Regions from separate parts of the Enterobacter sp. UPMP701 genome, predicted to be linked through region 1. Evidence: predicted binding sites of a transcription regulator. Region 1 holds the regulator's gene; the other holds the start of a gene.
The links. The regulator PurR, encoded in region 1, represses purine synthesis genes. The targets are predictions, from matches to a motif close to CANGCAAACGTTTGCNTG.
Positions count from the first base shown of each region.

Region 2: raiA (ribosome-associated translation inhibitor RaiA) is a predicted target of PurR. The motif match lies at 3,600-3,617, and genes of this name have one in related genera.

Region 1 is NZ_JBSKJN010000001.1:525,823-533,812, forward strand. Features, by position in the region: gene cfa (cyclopropane fatty acyl phospholipid synthase) at 1-1,017, opposite strand, end outside; gene punC (purine nucleoside transporter PunC) at 1,316-2,515, opposite strand; gene punR (DNA-binding transcriptional activator PunR) at 2,630-3,541, shown strand; gene purR (HTH-type transcriptional repressor PurR) at 3,559-4,584, opposite strand; gene cydH (cytochrome bd-I oxidase subunit CydH) at 4,882-4,971, shown strand; gene ACWKXT_RS02600 (MFS transporter) at 5,134-6,300, shown strand; gene sodB (superoxide dismutase [Fe]) at 6,339-6,920, opposite strand; gene ACWKXT_RS02610 (C40 family peptidase) at 7,043-7,816, opposite strand.
Region 2 is NZ_JBSKJN010000006.1:1,974-9,963, forward strand. Features, by position in the region: gene clpB (ATP-dependent chaperone ClpB) at 1-739, opposite strand, end outside; gene yfiH (purine nucleoside phosphorylase YfiH) at 869-1,600, opposite strand; gene rluD (23S rRNA pseudouridine(1911/1915/1917) synthase RluD) at 1,597-2,577, opposite strand; gene bamD (outer membrane protein assembly factor BamD) at 2,709-3,446, shown strand; gene raiA (ribosome-associated translation inhibitor RaiA) at 3,715-4,056, shown strand; Phe leader region at 4,167-4,292, shown strand; gene pheL (pheA operon leader peptide PheL) at 4,168-4,215, shown strand; gene pheA (bifunctional chorismate mutase/prephenate dehydratase) at 4,323-5,483, shown strand; gene ACWKXT_RS14295 (SMP-30/gluconolactonase/LRE family protein) at 5,480-6,352, opposite strand; gene tyrA (bifunctional chorismate mutase/prephenate dehydrogenase) at 6,413-7,534, opposite strand; gene aroF (3-deoxy-7-phosphoheptulonate synthase AroF) at 7,545-7,990, opposite strand, start outside.

The DNA of each region.
Region 1 (7,990 bases):
ATAGTTGTCGGCAATTTCAGGCCAGGCTTCCTGAAAACGTGCATGCCACGCCATGAGCGTGGTGTCGTAATCCGCGCCGAAGTTATGCCAGTCTTCCATCACGAAATGGGGTTCACTGGCGTTGGCAATCTGGCGGACGGACGGTAAACAGCCATTCGGAAAGATGTATTTATTGATCCACGGGTCAACATTATTGTCGGTCCGCTTAGAGCCGATGGTGTGCAGCAGGAAAATACCATCCGGTTTTAAATTACGGTCCACCACCTCAAAATAGGTGTCGTAGTTTTTTGGCCCGACGTGCTCGAACATGCCAACGGAAACGATGCGGTCAAACTGTTCGTTCAGGTCCCGGTAATCCTGCAGGCGGATATCCACATCCAGCCCCTGGCAGCGCTCCTGCGCCATTTTTTGTTGCTCGGCGGAGATCGTGACGCCGACCACGCTGACGCCGAAGTGCTTCGCCATAAAATACGCCAGTCCCCCCCAACCGCAGCCGATATCCAGCACGCGCATGCCGGGCTGCAGCTGCAGTTTCTCGCTGATCAGGCGCAGTTTGGCCTGCTGAGCCTCTTCAAGCGTCGACGCCTCTTTCCAGTAAGCGCAGGAATATTGCATGAAAGGGTCCAGCATGCGGCTGAACAGGTCGTTGCCAAGATCGTAGTGTTCTTTGCCAACGATCCACGCGCGTTTTTTACTTTGCAGATTAAATAGCCGGGCAGAAGCGACACGCAGGGTGTCTTTGATATTACGAGGGAGTTGTTTTTCCAGACCGGCACGCAACACGCTGGCGAAAAAGATATCCAGCCGCTCGCACTCCCACCAGCCGTCCATATAGCTTTCTCCCAGGCCAAGCGACCCCTCGCGCAATACGCGTTTAAAAAAGTCGGGATGTTTAACCTGAGGATCGGATGGGGATGATCCGTTGATAGTGATGCCTGCTCGACCTAACAGTTCACTGACGATCCGGGACCAGTTATCGTCCGGAACGCTGACTTCTTCTATACACGATGAACTCATAGCTTCTCCATCACCCTACTGTGATCAGAACCTTAAAACAGCGTAGACGCTTTTTTTGGTTTGTGAGAAATCTCACGGTAAACACCGCGAGGCTAGTATCCGACGTAGAACAGAGGAAGGGAGATAACCCTTGCCGAAATGCCTTCCATGGTAAAACGGGAGCACTCCGGCTCCCGTTAACACTTAATATTTATCGTATTTAATCGAACCAAATTTAGTATAGGCCTCAAAATTTGGTGATTCAATAGAAAATTCTTAGCAACCTAATCACTGAAAATTAACATAGTTTCTGGTGCGATTAGGCATGCGAGGTTTCTACCTGCGTGCTCTCGTCCTGCGCGCGCTGCGCGGAGGCCTGCATGCGATAACCCAACGCCGCCAGCGCGACGGTGACCAGCATCACGCTGGTTGTTGTCAGCAGCGGCGTGGCAATCAGCGCGGAGACCACCAGGCTTGCCAGGAAGCACAGCCCCAGTTGCAGGGTGTTCTGCAGCGCAGCCGCGCGGCCTGTCGCCTGCGGGAACGGACGCAGCGCCTGCGCCACAACGATAGGGTAGATCGCCCCGTTCGCGATGGCCATCACGCAGAATGGAATCAATATTTCGGCAAGACCCGCGCCCGGAATAAAGCCAACGGCCCAGGTCCCGATGACGCTCAACGCATACAGCACCAGCAGCCACGGCAGCATTTGCTGGCCTTCCCATTTTTGCAGCGCCGCGCGGCAGCCGTACCCGCCCACCAGGAACGCGATGGTCTGCGGAACGTAGCTCAGACCAATGGCCGCCGGGCTGTAGCCCATATCATGCAGAATAAAGGGCGAACCGGTCAGCCACGCGAAGAAGCTCGCCGAACAGGCGGCATAGATCAGAACGTTGCCGCGATATGCTTTTGCGCTCAGCAGGGAGGTGAAGGTAATCGGCTTCGCGTCAGCATGCGCCTCTTTTTTATGCGCTGGCTTGAGAGCGAACGCAGGCAGCATCAGCACCAGCGTGATGGCAAACAGCGTGGCAAAGATAGCCTGCCAGTCAAAGTGCGCGAGGATCCAGCTGCCCAGCAGCGGGGCGAGGGCAGGTGAGAGACCCACCAGCGGCATAATGGTAGCGAAAATACGGTTTGTGCGGTTTGCCGGGTAGTAGTCGGTGACCAGCGCCTGCCAGGTCACGGCAGCGGCACAGACGCCGACCGCCTGAGCAAACCGCAGCACCAGCAGCCAGGTAGCATCGCGCACCCATAACATCCCCAGACAGCCAACGGCAAAAATGGCCAGCCCCAGCAGCAATACCGGTTTACGACCAAAGCGATCCGAGAGCGGTCCCCAGAGCAGCTGTGCGAAAGCAAAACCGGCGAGGAACAAACTCAGGCTGGCGCTGATGGCCGCGGCAGGCGTTTGCAAATCTTCCTGCATCGCGGCGAAGGCCGGCAGGTACATATCGGTGGCCAAAAAGCCCAGCACGCTTAAGCCGCCGAGCCAGACTAAAAATCCTTTCCTGGGTTGCACTATTTTATTCTCCTGAGGAGGCAGGTATACATTGGCGCTGAGTGTAGGGAGTGCAAAGCCGCTTGTGAAACGCTAATATTTGGCGGGTGAATTCAAATTTTTTGCAGGCAGAAAATGTGGTCAGATTATTCTCTTGAAGTGGTCGATGCTGTCGCGCGTAACGGCAGCTTTAGCGCTGCGGCGCAGGAGTTGCACCGCGTCCCTTCGGCTATCAGCTATACGGTACGTCAGCTTGAAGAATGGCTGGCGGTTCCGCTGTTTGAACGGCGGCATCGTGATGTGGAATTAACGCCCGCAGGGGCGTGGTTTCTGAAAGAAGGGCGTTCTGTTATCAAAAAAATGCAGATCACCCGCGAGCAGTGTCAGCAGATCGCGAACGGCTGGCGGGGACACCTTTCCATTGCGGTGGATAACATCGTTAAGCCCAAGCGCACCCGGCAGATGATTGTCGATTTTTATCGGCATTTCTCTGACGTTGAACTGCGGGTCTCGCAGGAGGTGTTCAACGGCGTCTGGGATGCGCTGGCGGACGGCAGGGTAGAGATGGCGATTGGCGCGACCCAGGCGATCCCCGTCGGGGGACGTTACGCCTTTCGCGATATGGGGATGCTGAGCTGGAAATGTGTGGTGGCAAGCGATCATCCCCTGGCGGCGATGGAAGGGCCGCTGAGCGACGATACGCTGCGCAGCTGGCCGTCGCTGGTGCTGGAGGATACCTCCCGTTCACTGCCGAAGCGAATTACATGGCTGCTGGACAACCAGCGGCGGGTTGTCGCCCCTGACTGGGGATCGTCGGCGACGTGCCTCAGTGCCGGACTCTGCGTAGGCATGGTGCCCGCCCATTTTGCGCGTCCGCGTATCGACACCGGAGAGTGGATAGAGCTAACGCTGGAGAACCCGTTCCCGGATGCGGCCTGCTGTCTCACCTGGCAACAAAATGATGTCTCACCCGCTATGGCCTGGCTGCTGGATTATCTGGGTGACAGCGAAACGCTTAACCGGGAATGGTTACGGGAGCCAGACTGACTGGCCCCGGAAGAAGATTAACGACGGTAGTCGCGGAAAGGACCATCCGCAACGGAGCGGCGCTCGATGAGGCGTGGATGAACTTCAATGGACTGCGACTCTTCACGCTTGTTGACGATCCTGTCCAGCAGCATATTGAAGGCCGTTTCACCCAGCGAATCTTTCGGCTGGTGAATGGTGGTCAGCGCTGGCGTGAAGAAGCGCGCGTTGCGCACGTTGTCATAGCCGATCACGGAAATATCCTGCGGGACGCGCAGGCCAAGCTCGTCTGCGGCGCAGAGTGCACCCATGGCCATGATGTCGCCCCCGCAGAAGACGGCGGTCGGACGGTGCTGCTGGGAGACGATCTGCTGCATCGCGCGGTAGCCTGATTCCGGCTCAAAGTCACCCTGCACGATCCAGTTTTCCGGCACGGTAATCAGCGCCTCTTCCATCGCTTTCATAAATCCGGCCAGGCGGCCCGCACCGGTGTTGCGCTCCAGCGGACCCGGGATTACGCCAATCTCGCGGTGGCCGCGTTCGATCAGATAACGGCCCGCCATGTAACCGCCTTCGAAGGCGTTATCGATGACGGAATCGGTGAAGTCGGCGCGCGCTTCGCCCCAGTCCATCACCACCATAGGGATATGGCGATACTCTTCCAGCATCGACAGTACGGATTCCGGGTACTCGGAGCACATCACCAGCAGGCCATCCACGCGCTTTTGCGCCATCATCGACAGATAGGCACGCTGTTTTTCTATGCTATTCCATGCGTTGCCCAGAATCAGGGTATAGCCTTTCTGGAAGCAGTTTTTCTCTACCGCTTCAATGATCTCGGCAAAATAGGCCGCTTCGCTGCTGGTCGCCAGCAGACCAATAGACTTGGTGTGATTAACCTTGAGGCTACGCGCAACCGCACTCGGTGAGTAGTGCAGCTCTTTGATCGCAGCCCAGACGGCGTTGCGCGTCTCTTCCGCCACAAAGCGGGTTTTGTTAATTACATGTGATACGGTTGTAGTGGAAACGTTTGCGCGTTTTGCTACGTCTTTAATTGTTGCCATTAAATGTCACTCCAGACCATATCCTAAACTCCTGAAAAACTTGAAGGTAAACGTTTGCCTTCTCTCACCCTTATCTCGCAATTTTGGATTGCGGTACGCCAGGAAAACGACACGGGACGTCAGGAGGGGGTCAATGGCCGGTACGCTAATAAATTTAGCGTGGAATTTTGGCCTATCTTGATGAAAAGGGGAAGAGCTAAAGTGTTTATCAGCTTAAATCCAGGAAGATTTTTGAGCTAAATTGTGCAAAAATGAGCAAGCTCACTTTTCGTGGGGGGATTAAAAGGAGAAAAATTGATGAGTTCCGATCTGAAGTTTTCGCTGTTCACCACCGTTATTGTGCTGGCTCTGATTGTCGCGGCTGGCCTGACGGCTGCGCTGCACTGATTTACGCGGGGGGAGAGCCTTCTCCCTCCCGATCTCCTGATTGTTACTTCTCTGGCAAAAATCTTTTGCCATTTTGTTAACTTCTCATTTTTTGTGATTGATGTCATGCTTTCCGCTTCTTTGTTCTGTGTCACCACATGACACGGCATCCGGAGTTGACGCATGAAAATCAATTTTCCCCTGCTGGCCCTGGCGATTGGCGCTTTTGGGATTGGCACCACTGAATTCTCCCCGATGGGGTTACTGCCTGTTATCGCCCGGGGCGTGGACGTCTCGATCCCGGCCGCCGGTATGCTAATCAGCGCCTACGCTATCGGAGTGATGGTGGGAGCGCCGCTGATGACGCTTCTGCTTTCGCACCGCGCGCGCCGCAATGCGCTGATTTTCCTGATGGCGATTTTCACCCTCGGCAATGTGCTTTCGGCCATTTCGCCGGACTACACCACCCTGATGTTGTCGCGCATTCTGACCAGCCTCAACCACGGCGCGTTCTTTGGGCTCGGGTCGGTCGTGGCCGCGAGCGTTGTGCCGAAACACAAGCAGGCAAGCGCCGTGGCGACCATGTTTATGGGGCTGACGATTGCCAACATTGGCGGCGTACCGGCGGCAACCTGGTTGGGTGAAGCGATCGGCTGGCGGATGTCCTTCCTGGCGACGGCCGGGCTGGGCGTGGTCGCGATGGTGGCACTGTTCTTCTCCCTGCCGAAAGGCAGCGCCGGCGAACGTCCGGAAGTGCGTAAAGAGCTGGCGGTGCTGATGCGTCCGCAGGTGCTCTCCGCGCTGCTGACCACCGTGCTGGGGGCAGGGGCGATGTTTACCCTCTACACCTACATTTCGCCGGTCTTGCACGACATTACCCACGCAACGCCACTCTTTGTTACCGCGATGCTGGTGCTGATTGGCGTCGGCTTCTCAATTGGCAACTATCTCGGCGGGAAATTTGCCGACCGTTCCGTGAGCGGGACGCTGAAGGGGTTCTTAACCCTGCTGATTGTCATCATGATTGCGATCCCGTGGCTGGCGCGGAATGAATTCGGCGCGGCGATTGCGATGGTCGTCTGGGGAGCTGCCACCTTCGCCGTGGTTCCACCGCTGCAGATGCGCGTGATGCGCGTCGCCCATGAAGCGCCGGGTCTCTCGTCTTCCGTGAATATCGGGGCGTTCAATCTCGGCAATGCGTTGGGGGCTGCCGCCGGGGGCGCCGTGATTTCAGGTGGCCTGGGATACAGTTTTGTGCCGGTGATGGGGGCGATTATTGCCGCGCTCGGCCTGCTGCTGGTGATGATGTCCGGTCGTAAACAGCCAGAAGCGGTTTGTACGGCTGAATAAGCAAAAAACGCAGAAGGGTAACCCCTTCTGCGTGATCCTTACGCGGCGAAGTTCTTCGCCACAAAGTCCCAGTTTACCAGTGCCCAGAAGTGTTCCAGGTAGTTCGGGCGCGCATTACGGTAATCAATGTAGTAAGCGTGTTCCCACACGTCCACGGTCATCAGCGGCGTAGCGCTGGTGGTCAGCGGGGTGCCCGCGTTAGAGGTGGACACGATAGCCAGTTTGCCATCCGCTTCTTTTACCAGCCACGTCCAGCCAGAACCGAAGTTCTTGATGGCTGCATCGGTAAACTTCGCTTTAAACTCCGCAAAGCTGCCAAATGCGGCGTTGATGGCGGTTGCCAGTACACCGGCAGGTTCGCCACCAGCATTCGGTGCCAGGCAGTGCCAGTAGAAGGTGTGGTTCCACACCTGAGCGGCGTTGTTAAAGATTCCACCCTCTGAACCGCGGACGATCTCCTCCAGCGTTTTGCCTTCGAAATCGGTGCCCTTGATCAGGTTGTTCAGGTTGGTGACGTACGTCTGATGATGCTTGCCGTAGTGATATTCCAGGGTTTCCGCAGAAATGTGCGGTGCCAGGGCGTCTTTTGCATACGGTAGTGCAGGTAATTCGAACGACATTGCTTCTCTCCTTATTGTATTTTGCGTTGCCAATAACCCTACAGACAACAAGGACAGAATAGCAAATTGAAAGGGTATGCAAAAGAGGAACTTACCCTGCCGCGGGTGCGGCAGGGCAGGGATTAACGAATGGTTTTTGGCGTCATGACGCGACGCGCGCCGACGTAGTGACGTACCCAGTAATCTTCGCTGAGCGAGGTGATTTGAATGTCCTGACCGCTGCGTGGAGACTGAATGAATTTCCCGTTGCCGACATAGACGCCGACGTGGTCAGCCGTGCCGCGACCCTGCGTGCGGAAGAAGACCAGATCGCCGTTTTCCAGCTCACCCCGGTTAACAGGTGAGGCATCGCGCAGGTGGTACATCTCATTGGCGGTGCGTGGAATGCGAAACTTAACCAGATCTTTATAGGCGTAATAGACAAGGCCGCTGCAGTCGAAACCGGTGCGCGGCGAACTGCCACCCCAGCGATAAGGTTTGCCAATTTGCCCCATCAGCTTGTTCATCGCCGTTTTTTGCGCTTTCTGCACGCGAACTTTATGCACGTCTGCCAGTTTCGTCACTTTCGTGCATTTTGCTTTATGGCCTTTACGCGCGATGCATTTTTCAGTAACGAGGTTTGCGGCGGTCTGAGAAGCTTTATTTTTTGCGGTGCGGGCTGTGCGGGAAGGTTTGGTTTTCGTTTTGCTGGAAGCGGTTTGTTTAGTCTGAGCGGTGGTTTTTTTCTTGTCGTTCTTGCTGCTGGTCTTTTTCTTACGCTCTGTGGCTTTCACCAGATGGCTTTTTTGCACAGCAGAATGCCGCGCCTGCTGAGAGGCGTTTGCCGCTGGCGTGAAAGAGAGTGATGTAAACAGTAAAGCACAGAGCGTGATCGAGATTTTATTTATCCGCGCCACTGGGCAGTCCCCTGATAATTGCAGGCCATCAATAATGCCCGCGTATGATTTACAAAGCCCGTCGATTCTAATCCATAAAAACCCGAGAAGTTAATAGCATTTTTCAATCTAAAAACGTGTTTCGTTAGCAAGTGCAAAAAAATTCATCGTTCTGACGCACAATTGTTCACTCCC
Region 2 (7,990 bases), on a different contig from region 1:
CCACCAGCGCGCCCATGTCCAGCGCCAGCACGCGGCGGCCTTTCAGGCCTTCCGGCACTTCGCCGTTCACGATTCGCTGCGCCAGCCCTTCAACGATGGCGGTTTTACCGACACCAGGCTCACCAATCAGTACCGGGTTGTTTTTGGTACGACGCTGCAGCACCTGAATCGTACGGCGGATCTCTTCGTCACGGCCGATAACCGGATCAAGCTTGCCCTGTTCGGCACGCTCGGTCAGATCGACCGTAAATTTCTTCAAGGCCTGACGTTGGTCTTCGGCTCCCTGATCGTTCACGCTTTCACCTCCACGCATTTTCTCAATCGCCTGAGTCACATTGGCGGTGGTTGCACCGGCAGATTTCAGCAGGTCGGTCAAGGTACCGCGTGATTCAAGCGCCGCCAGAACAAACAGCTCTGACGAAATAAAGTTGTCCCGACGTTTTTGCGCCAGCTTGTCGCAAAGGTTCAACACGCGTACCAGATCCTGCGACGGTTGCACGTCGCCGCCGGTACCTTCTACCTGTGGTAAACGGCTCAGCGCCTGATCGATAGCGGTGCGTAACTGGCCAGCATTAATGCCAGCGGACGTTAATAAAGGACGTACCGATCCCCCTTCCTGATTCAGCAAGGCACTCATTAAATGAAGAGGTTCGATAAATTGGTTGTCGTGCCCCAGTGCGAGGGACTGGGCATCGGCGAGAGCAAGCTGGAATTTATTAGTAAGACGATCCAGACGCATAACTCCTCCCATAACAGGTCAAATTTGCTACTGGAGATTAAATGAGGTCATCCCTCAATTATTCAAGGTTAATGACCTGAATTATGTGAAAAGAAAACGGCACGTGCCGGATCGTCTTGATTCTTTAGGTTATATCAGCCAAATGAAACTTGCCATACGCCCCGTCGTCTTGTCGCGGCGATAAGAGAAAAAATCATCCTTTTCGGTGAAGGTACAGCGATCTCCGCCGAAGATCTGGGTCACGCCAGTATTATTCAGGCGCTGGCGGGCAAGCTGATAAATATCGGCCAGATATTTATCTCCCGAGGGCAGGAAAGCTTCCACTGCTTGCGGATCTTTTTCCATGAATGCTTCACGAACCTCTGGCCCCACTTCAAAAGCACGAGGGCCAATGGCCGGGCCAAGCCAGGCCATGATATTGGCTGGCTCATCATTAAAGCAGGCAATGGTCTCTTCCAGCACACCTTCACACAGGCCACGCCAGCCCGCGTGCGCTGCTGCCACCTCCGTACCAGCACGGTTACAAAACAGCACTGGCAGACAATCGGCGGTCATCACCGCACAAACGGTTCCCGGCGTATTACTGTACGAGGCATCAGCGCGTTTAAAAGCATAGGGCTCCCCCGTCAACTTCAGCACTGCTTTACCATGAACCTGTTCCAGCCAGACCGGTTTCGACGGCAGGTTACCCGCAGCAAACAGACGCTTACGGTTCTCTTCAACGTGTTCCAGGTTGTCGCCGCAGTGCGCACCGAGGTTCAAAGACGCCCACGCGTCCTGGCTTACGCCACCGATACGGGTTGAACTGCAGGCAGCCACGCTCTCAGGCAGTGGCCACGCCGGGACAATCAGTTTGGTCATAACCAGTCCACTTGATCCTTATGTTCTTCAAAATCAGCACGCATGGCGTCAATAAGTTCCACCATATCCTGCGGGATAGGCGCATGCCATTCCATCTGAATTCCTGTAATCGGATGATACAGACGCAGCATGGTCGCGTGCAGTGCCTGACGATCGAATTTACGCAGTACGCTGATGAACTCATCCGACGCGCCTTTTGGCGGACGCGGACGACCGCCGTACACCTGGTCCCCCACCAGCGGATGGGTAATGTGCGCCATGTGCACGCGGATCTGGTGAGTACGACCGGTTTCCAGGCGCAGGCGCAGGCGCGTATGAATACGGAAGTGCTCCATAATGCGATAGTGCGTTACCGCCGGTTTACCCATCGGATGCACCGACATATGGGTACGTTTCGTCGGGTGACGGCTGATTGGCTCTTCTACCGTGCCGCCAGCGGTCATGTGCCCAATCGCCACCGCTTCATATTCGCGGGTGATTTCACGCAGCTGCAGCGATTCCACCAGACGGGTCTGAGCAGGAACCGTTTTCGCCACCACCATCAAACCGGTGGTGTCTTTATCCAGACGGTGAACGATGCCGGCGCGCGGGACATCCGCGATCGGCGGATAATAATGGAGAAGTGCGTTAAGCACCGTACCGTCAGGATTTCCCGCGCCCGGATGAACAACCAGATCGCGCGGCTTGTTGATCACCAGAATGTCATCATCTTCATAGACGATGTCCAGTGGGATATCCTGCGGCTCGAAGCGGATTTCCTCTTCGATTTCAGCATTGATGGCAACTGCTTCCCCACCAAACACTTTCTCTTTTGGTTTGTCCCAGATCTTGCCGTTTACCAGCACGCGCTGGTCAAGGATCCATTCTTTTATGCGTGAACGCGAATAATCAGGGAACAATTCGGCCAAAGCCTGATCTAAGCGTTGACCGAGCTGATTTTCGGAGACTGTTGCGGTGAGTTGTACTCGTTGTGCCATAAACTGCTTCTTTGTTTAACGTTGGGTTTTACGGCTTTGCCGTTTAATATAGTGTGCTATTGTAGCTGGTCTTAATCGGGAGCAGGAACAGAGTTTCTCCCGGACAAACATTTGAGGAAAGTCAAAACGTCATGACGCGCATGAAATATCTGGTGGCAGCGGCCACGTTGAGCCTGGCTTTGGTGGGCTGCTCCGGTTCGAATGAACAGGTCCCTGACAATCCGCCGAATGAAATCTATGCGACTGCACAACAAAAGTTGCAGGACGGTAACTGGAAACAGGCGATAACGCAACTGGAAGCGTTGGATAATCGCTATCCATTTGGTCCGTATTCGCAGCAGGTACAGTTAGATCTTATCTACGCCTACTATAAAAATGCCGACCTGCCGCTGGCTCAGGCAACTATCGATCGTTTCATGCGTCTGAACCCGACTCATCCTAACATCGACTATGTGGTGTACATGCGCGGCCTCACCAACATGGCGCTGGACGACAGTGCTCTGCAGGGCTTCTTCGGCGTGGATCGTTCCGACCGTGATCCGCAGCACGCGCGTGATGCCTTCAATGACTTCTCCAAACTGGTGCGCGGCTATCCGAACAGTCAGTACGTGACCGACGCCACCAAACGTCTGGTGTTCCTGAAAGATCGTCTGGCGAAATATGAATACTCCGTTGCGGAATACTATACCCGCCGCGGCGCATGGGTTGCCGTGGTTAACCGCGTAGAAGGTATGCTGCGTGATTATCCGGATACTCAGGCTACGCGTGACGGCCTGAAGCTGATGGAAAATGCTTACCGTCAGATGCAGATGACCGCTCAGGCTGAAAAAGTGGCGAAAATCATCGCCGCCAACAGCAGCAACACCTGATATTACCTCAAGGCAAAACGGCAGCCCGAAAGCTGCCGTTTTTTTATTCATTTCAGAGCGTCGCTGAAGCGCTTTAGCCTCAACACATCCAGTCAACTATGGCCCCAATTTTTGCCTTCGACAAGGTAAATCTCACCTCTTCCTGTCCTGCCTCACAAAAAAGATTCCCTGACAAAAACCGACAAAATAACGTGATCTAAATCACACATTTTGACATTGGGTCGGGTATGCTGGAATCACCAAGACGGAAAGACAAGAGGTAAAATTTATGACAATGAACATTACCAGTAAACAAATGGAAATTACTCCGGCAATTCGCCAGCACGTCGCAGACCGTCTCGCCAAACTGGATAAATGGCAAACACATTTGATTAATCCACATATCATCCTGTCCAAGGAGCCGCAGGGTTTCATCGCTGACGCAACTATCAATACTCCAAACGGCCATCTGGTCGCCAGCGCAAAACATGAGGATATGTACACCGCTATTAACGATTTGATCAACAAGCTGGAACGGCAGCTCAATAAAGTGCAACACAAAGGCGAAGCCCGTCGCGCCACTACATCGGTGAAAGACGCAAGCTTTGCGGAAGAAGTTGAAGAAGAGTAATCCTTTAAATTGAGTGTACCGCCAACGCGCCTTCGGGCGCGTTTTTTGTTTTTTATTGACAGGGTGAAAACAGTGCGGGTACCTTAACGGTATCAATCACAGGATGACTTTATGAAACTCACGCCGTTCTTCTTCGCATTCTTTTTTACCTTCCCCTGAACGGGAGGCGTTTCGTCGTGTGATAAAGAATGCGAAGACGAACAACAAGGCCTCCCACACCGGGGGGCCTTTTTTATTGATAACGATAAAATGAGACAGGCAACACTATGACACCGGAAAACCCGTTACTGGATTTGCGCGTAAAAATCAGCGCGCTGGACGAGAAATTACTGGCGCTGCTGGCCGAACGCCGCGCACTCGCCATCGAAGTGGGCAAAGCCAAGCTGGACTCCCATCGTCCGGTACGTGATATCGACCGCGAGCGCGATCTGCTGGAGCGTCTGATCCAGCTCGGTAAAGCGCATCACCTCGATGCCCACTACATCACCCGGTTGTTCCAGCTCATCATTGAAGATTCCGTTCTCACCCAGCAAGCGTTGCTCCAGCAGCATCTGAACAAAACCAACCCGCACTCTGCACGCATCGCCTTCCTCGGGCCAAAAGGCTCCTACTCCCATCTCGCAGCGCGCCAGTACGCAGCCCGCCATTTCGAAGAGTTTATTGAAAGCGGCTGTGCGAAGTTTGCCGACATTTTCAATCAGGTTGAGACCGGCCAGGCGGATTACGCCGTCGTACCTATTGAAAACACCAGTTCCGGCGCGATTAATGACGTCTACGATCTGCTCCAGCACACCAGCCTGTCGCTGGTCGGCGAGCTGACGATCCCTATCGATCACTGCGTGCTGGTCTCCGGCTCAACCGACCTGAGCAAGATCGAAACGGTATACAGCCATCCACAGCCGTTCCAGCAGTGCAGCCAGTTCCTGAACCGTTATCCGAACTGGAAAATTGAGTACACCGAAAGCACCTCGGCGGCGATGGAAAAAGTGGCGCAGGCTAACTCCCCAACCGTCGCTGCGCTCGGCAGCGAAGCGGGCGGCGCGCTGTATGGTTTACAGGTGCTGGAACGCAACCTGGCAAACCAGACGCAAAACATCACCCGCTTCGTGGTGCTGGCCCGCAAGGCAATCAACGTGTCAGACCAGGTGCCAGCGAAAACCACGCTGCTGATGGCCACCGGCCAACAGGCCGGTGCGCTGGTTGAAGCCCTGCTGGTACTGCGTAATCACAACCTGATCATGACGAAGCTGGAATCACGCCCAATCCACGGTAACCCGTGGGAAGAGATGTTCTATCTTGATATTCAGGCCAACCTGGAGTCTGCCTCCATGCAAAAAGCCCTGCGCGAGCTGGGCGAGATCACACGCTCCATGAAAGTGCTGGGCTGCTATCCGAGCGAAAACGTCGTACCGGTCGATCCGAGCTAACGTTCGAAGAAGCGGCTTTTCTTCATCCCTGCCACACTCACCGGCAGGGTGAAGATGGCGCCAGAGAGCGGGTACTTCGCCACCTCCTCCGCGTCCATATTTTCCCGCGTGGTAGTAATGAACAGCGTTTTCATATCATCGCCGCCAAAGCAGACCATCGTCGGGCAGCGTACCGGCAGTCGATACTCTTCCAGTTGCTCCCCTTGCGGTGAAAAACGTGCGATACGCCAGCCGTCAAACAGTGCGCTCCAGTAACAGCCTTCCACATCCATCGCCGCACCATCCGGTATCCCTTCCCCCTCTTTAAACTGACGAAACACCTCGCGCCTGCCGGGTTCGCCCTGCTCATCAAGCGGCGTACGATAGATCACACCGTTTGGCGTATCTGAGGTAAACATCCACTGCTTATCCGGGCTAAACGCTAAGCCATTATGCCCGTGGATATCACACTGGATCACTTTCGGCGTCAGGTCGTTATCAATACGCATCAGCAGGGCACCGTTGTAATCCCCCGGCCCCCAGAACGTACCCGCATAGAACCGCCCCTGATGGTCAGTGCCTCCATCGTTAAAACGGGCTAACTGCGGGTTAGAGGGGTTATCGCATACCTTGCGCTGCAGGAGACCATGCTTATCGGCAAGCCAGATACCGTTGCGCATGGCGACGATAAAGCCGCCACGCTCTCTCAGAGCAAAGCAGCCTACCTCTTCATGGAAGGACAGCACGGTATGTTCCTCCGCCGGCAGATGGTAGCGGTGGATCTCTCCTTCCAGAATATCGGCCCAGTAGAGCGCCTGCTCTTCGGCGCTCCACGTCGGGCATTCGGGCAGATGCCCGGTGTAATTCAACAGCAGCTGCGGTTCGGCCATGACAGTTCCCCAAAATGAAAAAAGCCAGCATTGCTGGCTTTCAGTATATACATCATCGCATTACTGGCGACTGTCATTTGCCTGGCGCAACAGCGTCCGGCTCTCACTCTGGAAACGCTGCGCGTAATCGCCAAACCAGTGCTCGACCTTGCGGAAGCTGTCGATAAACGCCTGCTTGTTTCCGTGCTCCAGCAGCGTAATGGCTTCGCCAAATCGCTGATAGTAGCGCTTGATCAGCGCCAGGTTGTTTTCGGAAGACATAATAATGTCGGCATAAAGCTGTGGATCCTGCGCAAACAGACGACCGACCATCGCCAGCTCCAGACGATAGATAGGTGAAGAGAGCGCCAGAAGCTGTTCAAGCTGCACGTTCTCTTCCGCCAGATGCAGGCCGTAGGCAAACGTCGCAAAGTGGCGCAGCGCCTGAATGAACGCCATGTTCTGATCGTGCTCGACCGCGCTAATGCGATGCAGCCTCGCGCCCCAGACCTGAATCTGCTCCAGGAACCACTGGTAGGCTTCCGGCTGACGACCGTCGCAGTAAACCACCACCTGCTTCGCCAGGCTACCGCTGTCCGGGCCAAACATCGGGTGCAGACCCAGCACCGGGCCGGTATGCGCAGCCAGCATCGCCTGCAGCGGACCATTTTTGACGGAGGCCAGATCCACCAGGATGCAATCTTTCGGTAAAGGAGGAAGCTTCCCGACGATCTGCTCCGTCACGTGGATGGGCACGCTGACGATAACCATCCCGGCATCTTTCATCAGTTCCGGTGCTCGCGCCCAATCCTCTTTTTCCAGAATGCGCACCTGATAGCCAGAAAGCGTCAGCATTTTCTCGAACAGGCGCCCCATCTGTCCTGCCCCGCCGACAATGACTACCGGACGCAGGGACGGACAGAGGGTTTTGAAGCCCTTGTCGTTTTCACTGGAATAGGACTCCCGCATCACGCGACGCAGAACATCCTCAATCAAGTCCGGCGAAACGCCCAGCGCCTGCGCCTCTTTACGGCGGGAGGCGAGCATAGAGGCCTCACGCTCCGGAACGTAAATCGGCAGGCCGTATTTACTTTTAACCTCGCCGACCTCAGCAACCAGGGCCATGCGGCGCGCCAGCAGATCCAGCAGCGCCTTATCCACTTCATCAATTTGATCGCGCAGTGCGGTCAATTCAGCAACCATAACTACCCTCTTAAGCCAGACGCGTCGCCAGCTGGCCGCTTAAATCTTTATGGATCTCTCGCAGCAGCGCATCGGTGGTTTCCCAGCTGATGCAGGCATCCGTCACGGAGACGCCGTGCTTCATCGCGCTGCGCGGCTGTTCAGATGACTGATTGCCTTCATGAATATTGCTCTCAATCATCAGCCCGATAATAGAACGGTTGCCGTCTTTGATCTGCGCGACCACGGATTCCGCAACCGCAGGCTGGCGACGGTAATCTTTATTCGAATTACCATGACTGCAATCTACCATCAGTGCCGGGCGCAGTCCCGCCTGCTCCATCTCTTTTTCACACTGCGCCACGTCCGCCGGACTGTAGTTAGGTGCTTTCCCGCCGCGCAGGATCACGTGACCGTCCGGGTTGCCCTGCGTTTGCAGCAGGCAAACCTGGCCCGCCTGGTTGATACCGACGAAAC